DNA from 3 places in the Novosphingobium sp. 63-713 genome. Region 2 is predicted to be linked to each of the others. Evidence: riboswitches for the same ligand, from Rfam matches in the RefSeq annotation. Region 2 holds a riboswitch; each other region holds the start of a gene.
The links. Region 2 has a riboswitch for cobalamin ahead of BGP00_RS06355 (TonB-dependent receptor). Riboswitches for the same ligand answer to the same signal wherever they lie in the genome.
Positions count from the first base shown of each region.

Region 1: linked by a shared signal. The riboswitch ahead of BGP00_RS03660 (DUF1636 domain-containing protein) and the one ahead of BGP00_RS06355 (TonB-dependent receptor) in region 2 are both predicted to bind cobalamin.
Region 3: linked by a shared signal. The riboswitch ahead of BGP00_RS09300 (HoxN/HupN/NixA family nickel/cobalt transporter) and the one ahead of BGP00_RS06355 (TonB-dependent receptor) in region 2 are both predicted to bind cobalamin.

Region 1 covers NZ_MKVS01000005.1:644,585-650,398, forward strand. The annotation lists gene BGP00_RS03645 (adenosylcobinamide-GDP ribazoletransferase) at 1-548, opposite strand, end outside; gene BGP00_RS03650 (histidine phosphatase family protein) at 545-1,078, opposite strand; gene cobT (nicotinate-nucleotide--dimethylbenzimidazole phosphoribosyltransferase) at 1,096-2,127, opposite strand; gene BGP00_RS03660 (DUF1636 domain-containing protein) at 2,124-2,531, opposite strand; cobalamin riboswitch at 2,703-2,893, opposite strand; gene BGP00_RS03665 (DHA2 family efflux MFS transporter permease subunit) at 2,969-4,501, opposite strand; gene BGP00_RS03670 (efflux RND transporter periplasmic adaptor subunit) at 4,498-5,673, opposite strand; gene BGP00_RS03675 (efflux transporter outer membrane subunit) at 5,688-5,814, opposite strand, start outside.
Region 2 covers NZ_MKVS01000008.1:256,402-262,215, forward strand. The annotation lists gene BGP00_RS06345 (iron ABC transporter permease) at 1-582, opposite strand, end outside; gene BGP00_RS06350 (ABC transporter substrate-binding protein) at 582-1,418, opposite strand; gene BGP00_RS06355 (TonB-dependent receptor) at 1,422-3,269, opposite strand; cobalamin riboswitch at 3,383-3,593, opposite strand; gene BGP00_RS06360 (cell wall hydrolase) at 3,805-5,061, shown strand; gene BGP00_RS06365 (hypothetical protein) at 5,266-5,601, shown strand; gene BGP00_RS06370 (EAL domain-containing protein) at 5,757-5,814, shown strand, end outside.
Region 3 covers NZ_MKVS01000019.1:234,592-240,405, reverse strand. The annotation lists gene BGP00_RS09310 (TIM barrel protein) at 1-477, opposite strand, end outside; gene BGP00_RS09305 (TonB-dependent receptor) at 844-3,138, shown strand; cobalamin riboswitch at 3,281-3,517, shown strand; gene BGP00_RS09300 (HoxN/HupN/NixA family nickel/cobalt transporter) at 3,739-4,722, shown strand; cobalamin riboswitch at 4,786-5,008, shown strand; gene cobW (cobalamin biosynthesis protein CobW) at 5,191-5,814, shown strand, end outside.

The sequences.
Region 1 (5,814 bases), on a different contig from region 2:
GGCAAGGCAAGAGCCAGCAAACCGCCCCAGACCGCCACATGCTGCCAGCCCACGCCATCGCGAAACAGCGTGCCCAACCCTTCATGCAGCGGGGGCAGGATCAGCGTCCAGACCAAAGGCCCGACCCGCGCGGCCCCAGCGACCGGCACCAGCCAGAGCACATCGCCAACATCATGGAGCAGCACCAGCTTGGCCAGCAATTGCATGACGATGGCCACCACGCCAAAACTGCCGATATGGGGGTCGGCCAGAACGGCCTTCAACCGCGCAGGATCCTTATGCGCCGCGCCCGCCGCATCGGCCATATCGCCCAACCCGTCGAGATGGAGCGCGCCCGTCATGCCCACCCAAGCCGCGAGGCCGCCCAGCGCGCCCAGCCACGGATCGACCCGCCCCAGCGCCCAGACTGCGCCCGCCACGCAGCCCCCCACCACCAGCCCGGCGGCGGGAAACCAGCGCATCGCTTTGGCGTAATCCGCCCGGTCCGCCTCCATCGCGGGCAGCGGCAGGCGCGTCATGAATTGCAGCGCGAGGATCAGATGTTTCACGCGATCAATTCCGTCACCTGCGCCCCGTCGCCCCACAGGCGCAGGCTGATCCGCGCGGCATAGGGCAAATGAAAAGCCCAGGTCTGGCGATAGGTCAGGCCCAGCAGCAGGCCCAGCGCCGCGCGCATCGGCCCGGCATGGGTGATGACCAGCGCGTCCTCCTCGATCACCAGCAGGGCCTGCGCGATGCGGCCCTGCATATCGCCCCAGCTTTCGCCGCCTGGGGGAGGATTGGCCTGCGGATCATCCCAGAACGGCGCAATGGCCCCGCCCAGTTCGGCCGGAGCGCAGCCCTCCCACGCGCCGAAATTCAACTCGCGCCAGCGGGGGTCGATGGTGAGCGCCAGCCCGCTATCCTGCGCGATCTCTTCGCCCGCCATCCGCGCGCGGGACAGGTCCGAGGCAATGAGGCAAGCCACCGCCAATCCCCGCGCTCGGGCGCGGCAGGCGATCAGACCCTCCGGCGTTGGCGCCACATCGCGATGGCCATGGAGGCGCCCTGCCCCCTCAACCGCGCCGTGGCGGATCAAGTGGAGCGCCCGCGCCTTCACAGCGCCCCGGCCAATTGGGGTCCGGCTACTTGGGCCTGCGCAAAGGTCGCCATGTCGGCATGGGCCGCCAGAGCGCTGCGCACCAGTTGTGCGGCCACCGCCGCCCCGCTGCCCTCGCCCAGACGCATGGCCAGATGCAGCAGCGGATCGAGGCCGAGATGGGCCAGCAGGCGGGCATGGCCCCCTTCGGCCGAGCAATGGGCCGCCATGCAATGGGCGGTGATGTCGGGCTCCGCCGCAGCGATGGGGGCGATCGAGGCGCAAGCGATAAAGCCATCGAGCAGCACCGGAATCCGCATTGCCCGCGCGGCCACAATGGCCCCCGCCATCGCCGCGATCTCACGCCCGCCCAACCGGCGCAGCGCCTCGAACGGATCGCGGATGTCGGCACCATGCAGCGCCAGAGCCTCATCCACCACAGCCACCTTGCGCGCGACGCCCGGCGCATCCAACCCCGTGCCGCGCCCGGCCCATTCGGCCCCGCCCCCGCCAAAAGCCTGTGCGCAAAGCGCGGCGGCGGGGGTGGTGTTGCCGATCCCCATCTCGCCCACAAACAGCAGGTCGGCCCGCGGATCGACCGCGCATGCCCCCGCGTTCAGGGCGGCCAGGCATTCCTCCTCGCTCATCGCCGGGGCCTGCGTGATGTCCTGCGTCGGGCGGTGGAGATCAAGCGGCACAATCGTCAGATGCGCCCCGCAGGCCCGCGCCAGAGCATTGATCGCCGCGCCGCCCTGACGGAAATTGCCCACCATCTGGGCCGTCACCTCGGGCGGATAGGCGCTGACGCCACGCGCCGCGATGCCGTGATTGCCGGCAAAGACAATGCCTTGCAGGTGATCGAGCGCGGGGATTTCGCGCCCGCTCCACCCGGCCATGAACAGGGCGATTTCCTCCAGACGGCCGAGCGATCCGGCGGGCTTGGTCAATTGCGCCTGACGCGCGGCGGCAGCGGCTATCGCCCCGGCATCGGCGGCGGGCAGGGACGAAAGCGCGGCGAGGAAATCCGTCGGGCTGGCAAACAGGGTCATGCGACGACAAATCCTTCAGGCGGGGTGCGGGTGATGAAATGGCCCTTCACGCCTGCGGGCCATTGGCGATAGGGCACCTGCCCATGCTCGCTGGCCGCATGAAGCGCGGCATAATCGAGGATCGCGCGGGCGGCCTCGCCATCGGCCGCGAAATCGCCCAGCACATAGCCGATCCGCCCCGGCGCGCGGATCTGCACCACGCAGTGCCGCTGACACGCGAACAGGCAAGGCATTTCCTCCACCCCGACCCCGGCCAGGGCCGGATCATCCTCTTGCGCCGCGCGCAAGGCATCGGCCAGCAAGGCGCCGCCGCGCCGCCTCTGCTCATCCTCGCGCACATCGGCCGAAACCCGGCATGTCGAACAGACCACCACGCATGGCCCTTGATCCACCGCGCGCAGCATTACCGGAAATCCGCAATATATTCGGGCATGGCTCTTCCCTCGACCAGACGTTCACGCCCCGCCCGATGCGCCCAAGGCGACATGCCGAAGCATCCCGCCCGGAACCCCTCCGGCAGAGCCACAATGTCGCTATCGAGGAAAACCCCGTCCGCGCCGCACACCCTGTCGGAGCGAAAAACGACGGCGTCAGGCAGGTCTCCTGGCTCGCGGGTCCATGCCGGTTCGGCCGCCTTCTCAAAGGGTTCCCCCCTCAATGGCATCGGGCCGATGGCTATCCGCTCACAGTTGCAGGGGCAGCCCGGGTCTTGAACCCGTGTTCCCTTTTGATCCCCTCGCGGGGAACCTGTCGCTTGGGGCCGTGGGTATCGGGCGCGGGGGCAAAGGTCAAGCCAAGCTCAAATTGAAAAGGGGCCGGAAATCTCCGACCCCTTTTTGCATCAATGCGCGGCGGCGGTGTCGATCGGCCCCTTGGGCTTTGGCACGAGCCAGACGATCATGGCGGCGGCCACAAAACAGACCGCGATGATCGCGAATATATGGACCGTTGCCACCATCACGCTCTGCCCCTGAACCAATTGGGTCAGCGAGGCGATGGCGCCTTCGTTGCTCTGTCCGCCATCGACCATGCCGTCGATGGTGGCCTGCCCCTGCGGCATGGCCCCGGCAATCGCGCTTTGCGCGCGGGTGGCCTCGTTTTCCCAGCCCGTCTGCACCAGCGAGGTGGCAAAGGCCCCCGCCACGGTGCGCATGAAATTGGACACGCCCGCCGCATTGGCTTCCTCGCCTGGATCGACGCTGGCCATGGCAAGGCCGATGGTGGGGATGAAGAACATCACCATGAAAGGCCCGGTCATCAAGGTGGGCAGAGCCGCCTGCCAGAAGGTGACGTCGCTGTTGAAACTGGTGCGCCATGCGGCAAGACCCGCGAGGCCCATGATGCCGGTGAAGATGATCTTGCGCGGGTCCATCTTGGCCGCCAATTGGCCGACGATGGGCGCGGACAAGACGGCGAACACCCCCATCACCCCGGTGGCATAGCCCGCCCAGGTGGCGGTATAGCCAAGGTTCTGCTGCAACCACAAAGGCAGGATCACGACCGTGGCAAAGAAGGCGCCAAAGCCCACCGAATAGGTCAGCGCCGAGGCCGTAAAGCCGCGATGGCGAAAGATGCGCAGATCGACGATCGGGTTCTTTTCGGTCAGTTCCCAGATCAGGAAACAGGCAAAGCCGATCGCCGCAATCACCGCCAGCGCCTGAATTTCGACCGAGGCGAACCAGTCATGGTTGCGCCCTTCATCCAGCAGGATCTGAAGCGCGCCGACCCAAACGATCAGCAGGCCAAGGCCCACCATGTCGATGGGGGCCTTGACGATCTCGTCCTTGCGCCCGCGCAGCAGCGCGATCAGCAGCAGACCGCCCGCCGTGGCCACCGGCACGCCGATGAAGAAGATCGAGGGCCAGCCCACATTGTCGCACAAAGTCCCGCCCAGCACCGGCCCGACAATAGGCCCGATCAGCGTGGTCATCGCCCAGATCACCGTGCCCAGCACCTGCTTTTCCGGCGGCAGGAGACGCATCATCAAGGTCTGCGCCAGAGGCATGATCGGCCCCCCGCACAGGCCCAGCGCCACCCGGCAGGCCACCAGCATCCCCAGCGAGGTGGACATGCCGCAAAGCGCCGACAGGCCCGCAAACGCCAGATAACAGAAGATGAAAACCCGCTGCGCCCCGAACCGGGCGGAAAGCCAGCCGGTCAGCGGCACCGTGATAGCCTCGGCCACGGCATAGGAGGTGATCACCCAGCTGCCCTGCGAGGCCGAAACGCCCAGCGATCCGGCGATGGTGGGCACCGAAACATTGGCAATGGTGGTGTCGAGCACCACCAGAAAATTGCCCAGCGCAATGGCCAGCACCACCAGCCATAATTGCGCCCCCTCCAGGGGCCGGTCAGGAGAGGTGACCGCGATCATTTCGACACGTCAATATCGGCCGTCATCGACAGGCCCACGCGCAAGGGATGCGCGGCCAGCTCTTTGGGATCAAGCGCCACGCGCACGGGCAGGCGCTGAACCACCTTGATCCAGTTGCCCGTGGCGTTCTGCGCCGGAACCACGGCAAAGGCCGCGCCCGTGCCGCCCGAAAAGCCCACGACCTTGCCATGATAAGTGACCGAAGAGCCGTAGAGATCGCTGGTCAGCGTCACATTCTGGCCGGGGCGCACCTTGGAGAGCTGGACTTCCTTGTAATTGGCATCGACATAGGCCGCATTCACCGGCACCACCGACATCAGGCTCTTGCCCGGCTCGGCGCGCTGGCCCACCTGGACCGAGCGACGCGCGACAATGCCGTCGAAGGGCGCGCGGATAATCGTGCGTTCCAGATCGACCCTGGCCTGATCGCGCGTCGCGCGGGCGGCAAGCACTTCGGGGTTGGTTTCCGGCGTGGTGTTTTCGATCAGCACCCGGTTGGCCTCACGCGTGCCATTGGCGGCCTCGCGGTTGGCCCCGGCCAGCGCCACGGCGGCCTCGGCGGCGCGCAGATTGGCAGTCGCGGTGGCCAGAGCGCTGCGCGCCACGGTCAGTTCCTCGCCCGAAACCGAGCCGGAGGCGGCCAGAGCCTCGCGGCGCTTCATATCCACGCTGGCCTTTTCCAGATCGGCGCGGGCAGCGGTCAGGCTGGCGGCGGCGCGGGTTTCATCGGCGGCGCGCGCGGCAATCTGGGCGCCAAGGCCAAGGTCGGTGGCCGACAGACCCTTCACCCGCCGCTCGGTCAGCGCCAGATTGGCCTCGGCCTTGGCCAGAGCGATCCGTGCATCGGTATCGTCCAGGCGCACCAGCACATCGCCCTTTTTCACCGCCTGCGTGTCGGACACCAGCACTTCGCGTACGGGGGCCGTCACCTGCGTGGTGATCTGCGCCACATCGGCGCCGACATAGGCATTGTCGGTTTCGACATGGTTCGACGCGAACAGCACATCATACGCGCCATAGGCCAGCGCCACGGCGGCAATGCCCACGCCCAGACGGATGAACATCTGCTTGCGCTTTGCCTTGTTGGCGGCATCCTGCGCGTCTTGCGTTTCCATCTCGGGCTCCACGTCATGGTCACGGATACGGGCAATGGTCGAAGTCTTGGAGGTCATGGCGTGAAACTCCTTCAGGCCTGAAAGCCGCCGCCCAGCGCGCGCACCAGCGCGACATCGAGGGCGAAAGCACGTGTTTGGAGGGCAGCCGTGGCACGGCGGGCGGCAATCAATGAATCCTCGGCCACCAGCACATCGAGC
Region 2 (5,814 bases):
CCCGACCAGCATCAGCGGTGCGGCCATCCACACCTCATGCCACGAGCGGTCGGCCAGCGCCCCCATCAGCCATGTCACGATTTCCGAAAGCGCAAAGGGCGAAGGCGAAAGGCTGATGGCAAGGCTCATCAAGGCGCCCGAAAGGCTAGCGATCATCATGCCCGCCAGCGTGAACAGCGCCACGCCCCCGGCCGAACGCCCCGCGATCAGCCCCAGCAGCGCCATCGCCCCGCCAGCGCCCACCAGCGCAAAAACCGGCAGCGCCCATGGCCCCAGCGCAACGCCATAAGAGCCCAGCCAGATGCTGAGCACCGCGCCGAGCGCCGCGCTGGGCGCTATGCCGAACAGGCCCGGATCGGCCAGAGGATTGCGCAAATAGGCCTGCATCGCCGCGCCCGCCGCGCCCAGCCCGCCGCCCACCAGCACCGCCAGCACGCTGCGCGGCAGGCGCAATTGCATCAGGATCAGGCCCGCGCCCGGCACATCGGGATGGAATGGATCGACCCACACCCGCCCCGCCAGCAAGGAAGCGACAAAAGCCAGCGCCAGCGCACCGACAAGACGGAGGTTCAACCGCGTCATCAATGAGCCTCCCGGCGGATTTGCGCCAGTCTTTGCGCGGCGCGAATGATGGTGGGGCCGCCGCAATATTCCAGCCCTGCGTCGAAATCGAAACGCTGCATCGCGCGCAATTGCGCCAGCACCGGATGACCCAGCACCCGCCGCCCCTCGCGCCCGCCATCGGCATCACCATGACCTATCACCAGCAACACGCGCGGCGGATCGACCACCATGCGTTCAAGGGGCAGGAATTGTGACTGGCCCATGCCCCGGATCGCGGCAAAGGGCGTGAAACCGGTACGACGCAGCAGGTCGGACACCAAAGTCTCGCCCCCCACGACCAGCCCGCCGCCATGCCAGATCAGCGCGGGCAAAGGTTTCGCCCCCAAAGGCGGCGCGGCATCGCGCATGGCCCGATCAATCCGCGCAATCATCGCCTCGCCCCGGTCGGGGTGGCCCAGCAGGGCGGCCATGCGGCGGATCTGACCCTCGCTCTCCTCCACCGTGGCGGCCATGGAAAATTCCTCCAGCCGCAGGCCCATGCGCGCATAGGCGGCGCGTGTCGCGGCTGGCGTAAAACTGCCCGAAACCACCAGCGACGGCTGGGCGGAGATCACCTCCTCCATCGTGCCGCGAGTGAAGGGAAAGCGGCGCGCCTGCGCCACATCCATCGAGCTTTGCGCCGGATCGCGGCTATAGGAGGACAGCGCCCCGATCTGATCGCGGTCGGCCAGTTCGACCAGCAGCGCATCGGTGCAAGGATTAAGGCTGATGATACGGGAGGGCTGAACCCGAGGCGCAGCGGGAGCGCAGGCCCCCACCATCAAGGCTCCAAGCAGGGCCAGCCCCCCGCGCATCAATTACAGCTTTGCCCGCAGGCCCAGCGATGCGGTGCGGCCATAGGAATTGTAATCCTTGACCACCGCATAACGCTCATTCGTCAGGTTTTCGATGCGGCCAAAGATTTCCGCATGATCGCCCACCGGAATGCTGGCGCGCAGGCCCACCAGCGCATAGCCCGCCAGACGGTTGCTATTGGCCGCATTGTCAAAGCTGGACGAGACGACGCGAATGTCGCCGCCGATGGCAAGGCCCGCCAGCGGCGTTTTCCAGTCGGCCGACCAGGTGACCATATGACGCGGACGACGCGCCAGATCCTTGCCCAGCGCGCTGCTGCCGGCGGTCTGGTTGGTGCTCTTCACGAAAGTGTAGAGCGCACGCAATTGCAGCGCATCGACCGGGCGCAGGCCGGTTTCGAATTCCAGACCCTCGGCCCGCGTACGGCCCAGATTGGCATAGGTCGAGGTGGACAGGTCATAGTCGATCTGGTTGTTGATATCGCGGTGGAACCATGTGACGGCGCCGTACAGCTTGCCATTGCGGTCGCCCTTTTCAAGGCCGACGTCATAGGACTTGCTGGTTTCCGCCTTGAGCCCCTTGTTGCCCGAATAGGGATCGAAAAGCTGATAGAGCGAGGGGGCGCGGAAACCCTCGCCATAGGAAGCGCGCAGGCGGACATCGTCGATCAGGCTGTACGTGCCGTTCGCGCCAAAGGTTGTGTGGGTGCCAAAGGTGGAATGGCTGTCCACGCGCAGGCCGCCCGACAGGCTCAGCCCAAACGCCCTCCAGCCCAGCAGGCCATAGCCGCTGGCGATATTCGCATCATTCACCGCGCCGGGCGTGAAATAATACGAGCGCGCATGGTTCCACATCGCCTCGCCGCCCACATCGGCGGAGAAGAAATAGGGCAGATCGACATGGGCCGCGCCGTCAATGCGCGTGCTGCGGCCAAGGTAGGAGCTGTATTCGGTGTTCTGCACCGTGGGATCAATATAGCCCCGACGCAGCGAGGACTGGCTGATGCCCAGACGCGCCGAATATTTCTCGGCCGCATATTCCAGACCCACACGGCCCGAAACCTGCTCGCTCGACTGCACCTCGCCCCGGTTCACATAGCCCAGCACCCAGTCATAGGAATCGACGCCCACCTGACCATCGGCATAGCGCGCCGTGGCCACAAGGTTGAGCCCCTGCGCCAGACGCAGGCGAGCGCGGGTGGACAGGCGGGTCTGGTGGAAACCGTTGGCGCGCGTGTCGGTGGTGCGGGTGGGGATGCCGTCGGTGCTGATGTAGCCGCCGTTGAGCGTGATCGCATAGGCGTCCTTCGACAGGCCCAGCGTGGCTCCCGCATCAAAGGTGCTGTTGCTGCCGCCCTCGAAATTCAGCTCCGCGCCGTTCAGTTCGCGGCTGGTGATGGCGATGACGCCGCCGATGGCATTGCTGCCCCACACCACGCTGTTCGATCCGCGCAGCAGTTCGATGCGACCGACGCCGCCGCTGACCAGATTGGCAAAATCATAGCCGCCCGAAGGGGCCGCCGTGTCCTCGACCTTCACCCCGTCGATCATCACAAGGGTCTGTTCGGAATTGGCGCCGCGCACGAAAAAGCTGGTGGTGGCGCCAAGGCCGCCCGCGCGGGCAAAGGACACGCCCGGCAGGCGGGTCAGCACGCGGGTCAGGTCCGGCCCCTGGATCGACTGGATCTCGGCCAGATCGACCACGCTGATCGACTGGCCGGTCTCATCGACCGGCTGGCTGTTGCCGGTGGCCAGTACGGTGATGGCCCCAGCATCTTCGGCGGCCATGACGGGCGCGGACAGGGCCAGCGCGATCAGCGACGAAGCGGCGGCGAAATAACGGATTTTCATAGCTCTTTCCCTCACGAAGGCTATTTGCCGTTCGTGGCGGGAGAGGCCGCCCCACGCGCCCCTTGCGCATGGAAACAGACGGCATCGCGCTGCATCCGGTCTTCCCCGCCCGGCGCTGAACGACAACCACCGGCAGGTCTCCTGGCTATCCGGGGTCATCGCGCATCCGCCGCCTTCCCAGACCGATCGGCCCAGTGGCATATGACGGTACGCTCGCCCGGAAACAGTTGCGGGGGCAGCTTTGCATCCCCCTTGCCGGAGCAAGAGCGGGCAAATTCCCTTTTCAGCCCCCCTGCGAGGGGCACCGTTGGCGTGGCCGCCGCCCTAGCCCCACATGCCCAAAGGTGCAAGGGGCACAGCCGTAAAGGCGCGGGCAAGGCTTTTTTAACCCTGATCGGAGGGCGCCAAATTAAGGCATTAAGGATTATCCGCCCCTTCCGTGCCGCAATGAGACGGCCCCAATTCGGCAGGTGCAGCCCCGGCGATTGTGTGTTTTGCCATGATCGCCCGATTTGCCAAAGGCCGAGAAGTCAGGATGAACAGCCCGCGTGCCTCCCTTGCGTTTGATGCCCTGCGATCCGCCCCGCCCGCGCGCGACGATGGGCGGACGGACCATGCGGCACGCTTGCGCCGGGGCGACGGCATGAGAATCAACGCCCTGCGCAATGCCGAACTGCGCCGCGCGACGATGCAGCGCCTGTTGGCTGTGGCCTGCGCCCTGCTGGCGATTTTGGCCGTGCAGGCATGGCGCGGGCAAGGCACCGGCGCAATGGCGCTGGCCGCCACAACCGCCCATGACGAGGCCGATCCCGTCGATGGCCAGAGCAGCACCGCCCCCATGCCCTTTGAACAACCGGGCGACAGTTGGCCGGGCGCGGCCTACTATTACGTCAGCCGCGAGGCCGAAGCGCCCGCCCCCGCGACCGGCTGGCGCGGGGCGCTGGCCGCGATGGCGCCGGGGCTGCATTGGGATGGCGGTGCGGCGGCGCAGGGCGATGATGAAACGCCCCTGCCCGGATCAGGTCCGGCGGCGCGCGCGCTTTCGGGCCTGGCCAATGCGGTGGACCGCGAACGCGCGCTCTCCTGCCTGACCGCTGCGGTCTATTACGAGGCCGCCAGCGAGCCCGACGATGGCCAGCGCGCCGTGGCGCAGGTCGTGCTCAACCGCATGGCCCATCCCGCCTATCCCAAAAGCGTGTGCGGCGTGGTGTTTCAGGGTTCGGAACGCGCCACCGGGTGCCAGTTCACCTTTACCTGCGACGGCGCGCTGATGCGCAAGCCCAGCCGCTATTTCTGGAGCCGCGCCGAGGCCGTGGCCCGCGCCGCACTGGCTGGCTATGTCTATGCGCCGGTCGGCCTTGCCACGCATTATCATACGTTTGCCGTCCATCCCTATTGGGCCGACAGCCTGAATTTCATCGGCCAGATCGGCGCGCATCGCTTTTACCGCATGCATGGACCGGCGGGCGATTCCGGCGCATTCCGCTTTGTTCACGCCATCAGCGAGCCGCTGCCCGTCCCGCATCAGCGGGTGGCCTTTGCAAATCGCGAACTGGTGGACGACCCGATCGCCATCGAACGCGCTTATGCCGCCAAAATGGGTCAGACCCTTGGCGCTGCAACCCATGGTAGCGGGGCATCCGCCACGCCCGCCGCCGCCGCGCCGCAATATACCGCCGAAGCGTTGCGCCATGGCGGAGATAATGCCTATCGGGCGGCGAATTTGCCCGGCAGCGATAATGTTCGCCCCGAATATCAGAACAGCGGACGCTGGCTCAGCGATCCCGAATAAACCCTGTTTTGCCCGTTAAACCCGCCCCGGAACGCCGTTTTTGTCGCGGTGCACCGGGGCATTTTAACACTCGGTAGATCCAAGATGGGTGCAAACTCGGTTAACCCGCGACAGGGATATGATAACCAAGGCAAAACACGAAGACTTAGCCCCCATGTGATAGACAGAAGCCGATTATCAATCGAGATTGAGGAATTTTCAGGCATGTCGATCCGATTTGCAGCGGCAGGTGCGGGTGAATGCGGCGCTGTGGCGCGCGTGTTGCGCCGCCCCCGGCTGCGCGCACCGGCCAATGACCATGACAATCAGGTCGAAACCGATGTGATGCTCTACAGCGCCCTGCAACATTTCGCCCGCCATGGCCTTGGCGCCGCAGAACGCGCGCGCAACATCGCCCTGCGCGCCTTTTTCGAAGGCAACCGCGATCAATACCGCCACTGGCTGGGCATTTGCCGCAAGCTGGACCGGCAGATGGCCAACCGTCTGGCCACGGCGCATCGCTCGGTGGAGGAGTTTGAGCCGCTGGTTTCCCCCGAGTGAGGGGGCGGTTGGCGGCATCGCAATTTTTTGTATAAATGCGACAGACTTTGAACGTTTGACAATGTCGTTAACCAATCTGTGACGAGTTCTCCCCTAGGTTGTCCTTGTCCAGCGGGAGTTGTCCGATCCGTCCTTTATTCGACACGTTGCGGGTTTTGTTCAAAACCCATGCTGCTGATGACCGGGCAAGAGCCATTCTGGTCACCACGCTCT
Region 3 (5,814 bases), on a different contig from region 2:
GACCTCGGCATCGGTGCAATCTTCCGTCAGGCCGAAGTTGAATGCCTGCACCGTAATGCCCGCCGCGCGCAAACGCGCACCGATCGCCGCGAAATGCGACATGGGCGTCTTGAGCCGCCACTCGCGCACCTGTTCGCGCACCTGCTCGGCCGAGGCGGGCTTGGGCCCTTCGGGCGGGCGGCCATAGAGCGAGGCCTCGGTCGGCTTACCCGCCACGGTGGCCCATGGCGCATCGCGCGAGAAGGCGGGAGGCTGAATCGTCGGCTCGAACAATTCCACGCTGGACAGGCCCACCGCGCGGCAGCCCGCAATCATCTTGTCCACCATATCGCCCGGAGTCTGCAGCATGTCCCGAAAGCTGTAGGTCTGCACGCCCAGTTGCAGGCGCGCGGCCGAACGGCGCGGCGCCGCAAAGGCCGGAGCACCCATGCCCAGCACAGCGGCGCCAAAACCGAATTCACGTCGCGACATCTTCATGCACAAACTCCCAAACAGGCTTTTCCTTAGGGGCAAACTGTATCCCGTTTTGCCGGAATGGTGCAAGTCGGATTTCATCGGCCTGCCAAACCATTTTTCTCGGAAAGCCTATCGAAAAACATTCGGGAATTGAACGTAAATTGCAATTTTATAGGCTTTTTATGAAATGGGCCGCGCGGCATATAACCGACACCCTCGCCCTGTGCGCAACCTTCATTGACTTGGCTGTGAGCTAAATGGCGTATAAGTGAATTCACTTTAGCCTTGAAATTTCTAAGCCTGAAAAATATGAAAGCCCCATTGCCGAGACGAATCGGTCGTCGTGACCATCGCCGGCAAAGCCATCCCAGGGAGGGACAGCCCCACATGAAAAAGACTTGGCTTGCTGCAATCTCGTCCAGCCTGACCCTCGCGGTCTGCCTTCAGGCAGCACCCGTGCAGGCGCAAACCAACCCCGGTGCGCAGGCGGAAACCAAATCCGCCGGCCTTGGCGAAATCGTCGTCACCGCCGAAAAACGCAAAAGCACCGAGCAGAAAACCGCCATCGCCATGTCGGTGCTGACGTCCGAGGCGCTTTCACGCAACGGCGTGGGCAATGTTGCGGACCTGACCGCCGTGGCGCCCAGCGTCAGCTTTGCGCAGGCAGGCCCCGCCACGATCATCAGCGTGCGCGGCGTTTCCAGCCGCGACACTTCCGAAATCGGGGACCCGGCCGTCTCGATCAGCATCGACGGTTTCAACCTGCAGCGCGCATTGGGCCTCAACGCCTCGATGTTCGATCTGGAGCGCGTCGAAGTGCTGCGCGGGCCGCAGGGCACGCTGCTGGGCCGCAATGCCACGGGCGGCGCGATCAACATCGTCACGGCCAAGCCCAAACCGGGCGATCTGTCGGCCTATCTGGGCGTCGAGGCCGGCAATTACCGGATGCATAATGTGAAGGGCATGATCAACGTGCCCGTCAATGACTGGATCACGCTGCGCGCCGCCTTTCAACTTCGCGACCACGACGGCTATCGCAACAATGCGCCTTCGGCCAATGCCGATGATGAACACAGCCGTTCGGCCCGCCTCCATCTGCTGATGAAGCCGACCGATCGCTTCTCGCTGCTGCTGACGGGGGAATATTCGGACTTTGACGGCGTGGGCACGGCGACGCAGGCCATTCCATGGGTGCTCTATACCGCCGCCAATGTGCCTGCCGGTTATGCGGTGGGCGATGTCGATCTGGGCGTGCCGCCGCGCGGCAATGCCAAGGATTTCCCGATGCCCGCCGGGTCCTATCTGCGCACCAAGGCATGGAATTACCGCGCGCAGGCCGATTATGACTTCACTTTTGCCACGCTGACCTATCAGGGCGGTTATCGCCGTTTCAAGATCGACCGGCGCACCACGCTAGGCGGCGCCTATGGCACCAATCGCCAGAATTTCACCTTTGGCCAGCGCGAAAACCTGCCCTCTTGGAACCACGAATTGCGCCTGTCCTCGAACAGCAAGGGGCCGTTGAAATGGCAGTTCGGCGGGTTCTACTTCAAGGAAAGCAACAATCTGACCACCCAGTTTCAGGATTTTCCGGGGCAGGATTCGATTTCGGGCACGCCTTTCCTGATACAGAACTATGTCTATCCCGATATCGTGGCGCAGGCCAAGGCGCTGTTCGGCCAGGCTTCCTATGAACTCATCCCCGGCCTGACGGTGGAAGCGGGCGCGCGCTATTCCAAGGATGACAAGCACCGGATCGGCTATAACACCGTCACCAATGTCACCACCTATCTCAACACCAAATGCTATCTCACCAATTCCTGCGTGATGGTGACGACGCCCCAGAACTCCACGGCGTCCAGCAGCAAGACCACCTGGCACGCCGCGCTCAACTATCAGGCCACCCCGCGCAACCTGCTCTATGCCAAGTTCGACACCGGCTATAAGGCGGGCGGCTTCACCGATCTGGCGGCCTATAATCCGGAAAGCATCACCGCCTATGAAATCGGGTCAAAGAACCGCTTTCTGGACAACCGACTTCAACTCAACCTGTCGGCCTATCTCTACAACTACACCGATCAGCAAGTGTCGCAGACCGTCACCAATTCAAACGGCGCGGTGGCCACGCTGGTGCTGAACGCGGGCGCCTCGCGCTATAAGGGCGTTGAACTCGACGCCCTGTTCGATCCCACGCCCGATGATCATTTCAACGCCTATGTCGCCTATCTGGACGCGCGTTTCACCAATTTCGCCGCTGCGGTCAGCGGCCAGCTCGCCCGCGCGGCGGCGGCCGAGGGCAAGCTGGTGGGTGCCAACTGGCAGCTTGACGGCAAGCGCCCCCCGCAGGCCCCGGTATGGACGGTCAATTTCGGCTATGAGCATGATTTTCATATCTTTGGCGGGCGCCTGACTCCGCGTTTCCAGACCCATTTTGAGTCGGAATCCTACTTTACCTTCTACAATTTCGCCTCCGACCGTCAGGACGCCTATCATCGCAGCGACATCATCGTGACCTACAGGCACGAACCCGCCAACTGGACGCTTTCGGCCTTCGTGCGCAATCTGGAGGACACTGTTGTGCTCTCCTCGGCCTCGGCCCCGACCAGCGCGACCTATCAGACCTATCGTGAGCAATATCAGGCCCCGCGCACCTATGGGGCGAGCTTTACCTACAACTGGTAATGTAAACGATATCAGATAGCGTGGATCACCAAGCTGAGCCATGGGATGGGTCCCTCCCCCGTTCCATGGCTCTTTTGCCATTCGCCGGTTCTTGGCATCGCCCGGCATTTGCAGTAACCATCCCCCCGGCGGCCGATCCGGTCGCCGAACTGATCGCGCCGGTGCCCGCCAAACGGGCTTAATCGGGAATGCGGTGCGGGGGGCTGGCCTCTCCAAATCCGCGGCTGTCCCTGCAACTGTAAACGGATAGCGCGATGCACATGCGCCCTTGCCAAGGGCCAGCCACTGGGCCGGACGCTAAATCCTGCGAGGTCTGGGAAGGCGTGCATCAAGCTGTGACCCGCAAGCCAGGAGACCTGCCGGCGTCTGGTCGCTCTTGCCATGGTCCAGGGGATGGCCGCGGCACGGTGTACTCCGTCTGAGCGACGCATGGGCGGCCGGGGCCGCAACGGATACGTGCGCGGGTCGCTCTTGGCGTCCGGCCCTGCGCGTGTGCCGCCCGTTTGCGCGGGTTTGCCCCGGCCCTGTCGCAAGGCGCCGGAGGATGTGCATACCGTGTTTTCCTATACCAAACCATCGCTGCGCCGCCGGATCGGCGCGCTGCTTGTCGCGCTGGCCATTGCCAATATCGCCATCTGGGGCTGGGCCTTTGGCCTGTTTCATCATCAACCGCTGATGCTGGGAACAGCCCTGCTGGCGTGGGGGCTGGGCCTGCGCCATGCGGTCGATGCCGATCATATCGCGGCCATCGACAATGTGACGCGCAAGCTGATGCAGGATGGCCAGCGCCCGATCACGGCGGGCTTCTGGTTCGCGCTAGGCCATTCCGGGATCATCGCCATCGCCTCTGTCGGCATCGCCCTGACAGCCAGCGCTCTGGCCCGCTTCGGTGCGTTCAAGGAGATCGGCGGGGTGATCGCCACGGTGATCTCGGCGCTGTTCCTTTTCACCATCGCGGGCATGAACCTTGCCATCCTGCGCTCGGTCTGGCGCAGCTTTGTTCATGTCCGCGCGGGCGGTGCTTATACGGAAAGCGACCTCGACCTGCTGGCCGGATCGCGCGGGCCGCTTTCGCGCCTGTTCGCACCCATGTTCCGGCTGGTCGGCAAGAGCTGGCATATGGCCCCGCTCGGCTTCCTCTTCGGCCTCGGCTTTGACACGGCCACTGAGGTTGCGATTCTGGGCATGTCGGCCAATCAGGCGGCCAATGGCCTCTCCCTCGCCACGGTTCTGGTGCTGCCCGCGCTGTTTGCCGCCGGGATGGCGTTGATCGACACGGCCGATGGCGTGGTCATGCTTGGCGCCTATGAATGGGCCTTCGTAAAGCCGATCCGCAAACTCTATTACAACATCACCATCACGCTGGTGTCGGCCCTTGTCGCCATCGTCATCGGCGGGATTGAAACGCTGGCCCTGATCGGCGGCAAGCTGGGCCTGACGGGCTGGCCTTGGGCCATGGCGACACGGCTGGGCGAAAATTTCAACAGTCTGGGCTTTGGCATCATCGCCCTGTTCGTCCTGTGCTGGCTTATCAGTTTTGCCATTTATCGCTGGAAACGCTTTGACGAGATCGAGGTTTCGTAAACACGCCAATTGCTTTTCGCGCCATGTGGTTTAGAACCAAGCGCGAAAGTTCGGGGCAACCCGGTTTTCAATGATCGCGCCGGTGCCCGTAAATGGGCTTAATCGGGAATGCGGTGCGGGGGGCCTGCCCCCCAAATCCGTGGCTGTCCCTGCAACTGTGAGCGGATAGCGCGATGCACATGTCCCCCTCCATCCGGGGGCGGCCACTGGGCTTAACGGTCTGGGAAGGCGTGCATCAAGCTGTGACCCGCAAGCCAGGAGACCTGCCGGCGCACCGGTCGCTCTTGCCTTGATCCAGGGAGTGGTCACGGCACGGTAACTCCCCGTCTGAGCGGCGAACTGTGTGGCTGGGGCCGCACGGGTTGCGTGGTCACGGGCGCCTCGTCGCGCCCGCCCGTTGTCGCGCGCCGACCGGATTGTTCCGGTATGCCCCGCCCTGTCTCGCTCCGGCGCGCGGGAGAAGTACCAGTGCCTGACCTGTCCAAGGTTCCCGTCACCATCGTCACCGGCTTTCTGGGCGCGGGAAAAACCACGCTGATCAGCCATTTGATCCGCAATGCTGGCGGCCGCAGGCTGGCCGTGGTGGTCAATGAATTCGGCATGCTGGGGGTGGATGGCGACATTCTGCAATCCTGCGCCATTCCCGATTGCCCGGTGGAAAATATCGTCGAACTGGCCAATGGCTGCATCTGCTGCACGGTGGCCGATGATTTCATCCCCACGGTGGAGCGCCTGCTGGCGCTGAATCCGCGCCCCGATCACATCCTGATCGAAACCTCCGGCCTTGCCCTGCCCAAGCCCTTGCTCAAAGCCTTTGACTGGCCCGCGATCCGCAGCCGGATCACGGTCGATGGCGTGCTGGCGCTGGCCGATGCCGAAGCGGTGGCGGCGGGCCGCTTCGCCCCCGATCCCGCGGCCATCGAGGCCCAGCGCGCCGCCGATCCGGGGGTTGACCATGAAACCCCGCTTTCCGAAGTGTTCGAGGACCAGCTGGCCTGCGCCGACATGGTGCTGCTGACCAAGGTGGACCTTGCCGGGACGCAGGGCACTGCCGAAGCCCGCGCGGTAATCGCGGCGGAGACCCCGCGTCCC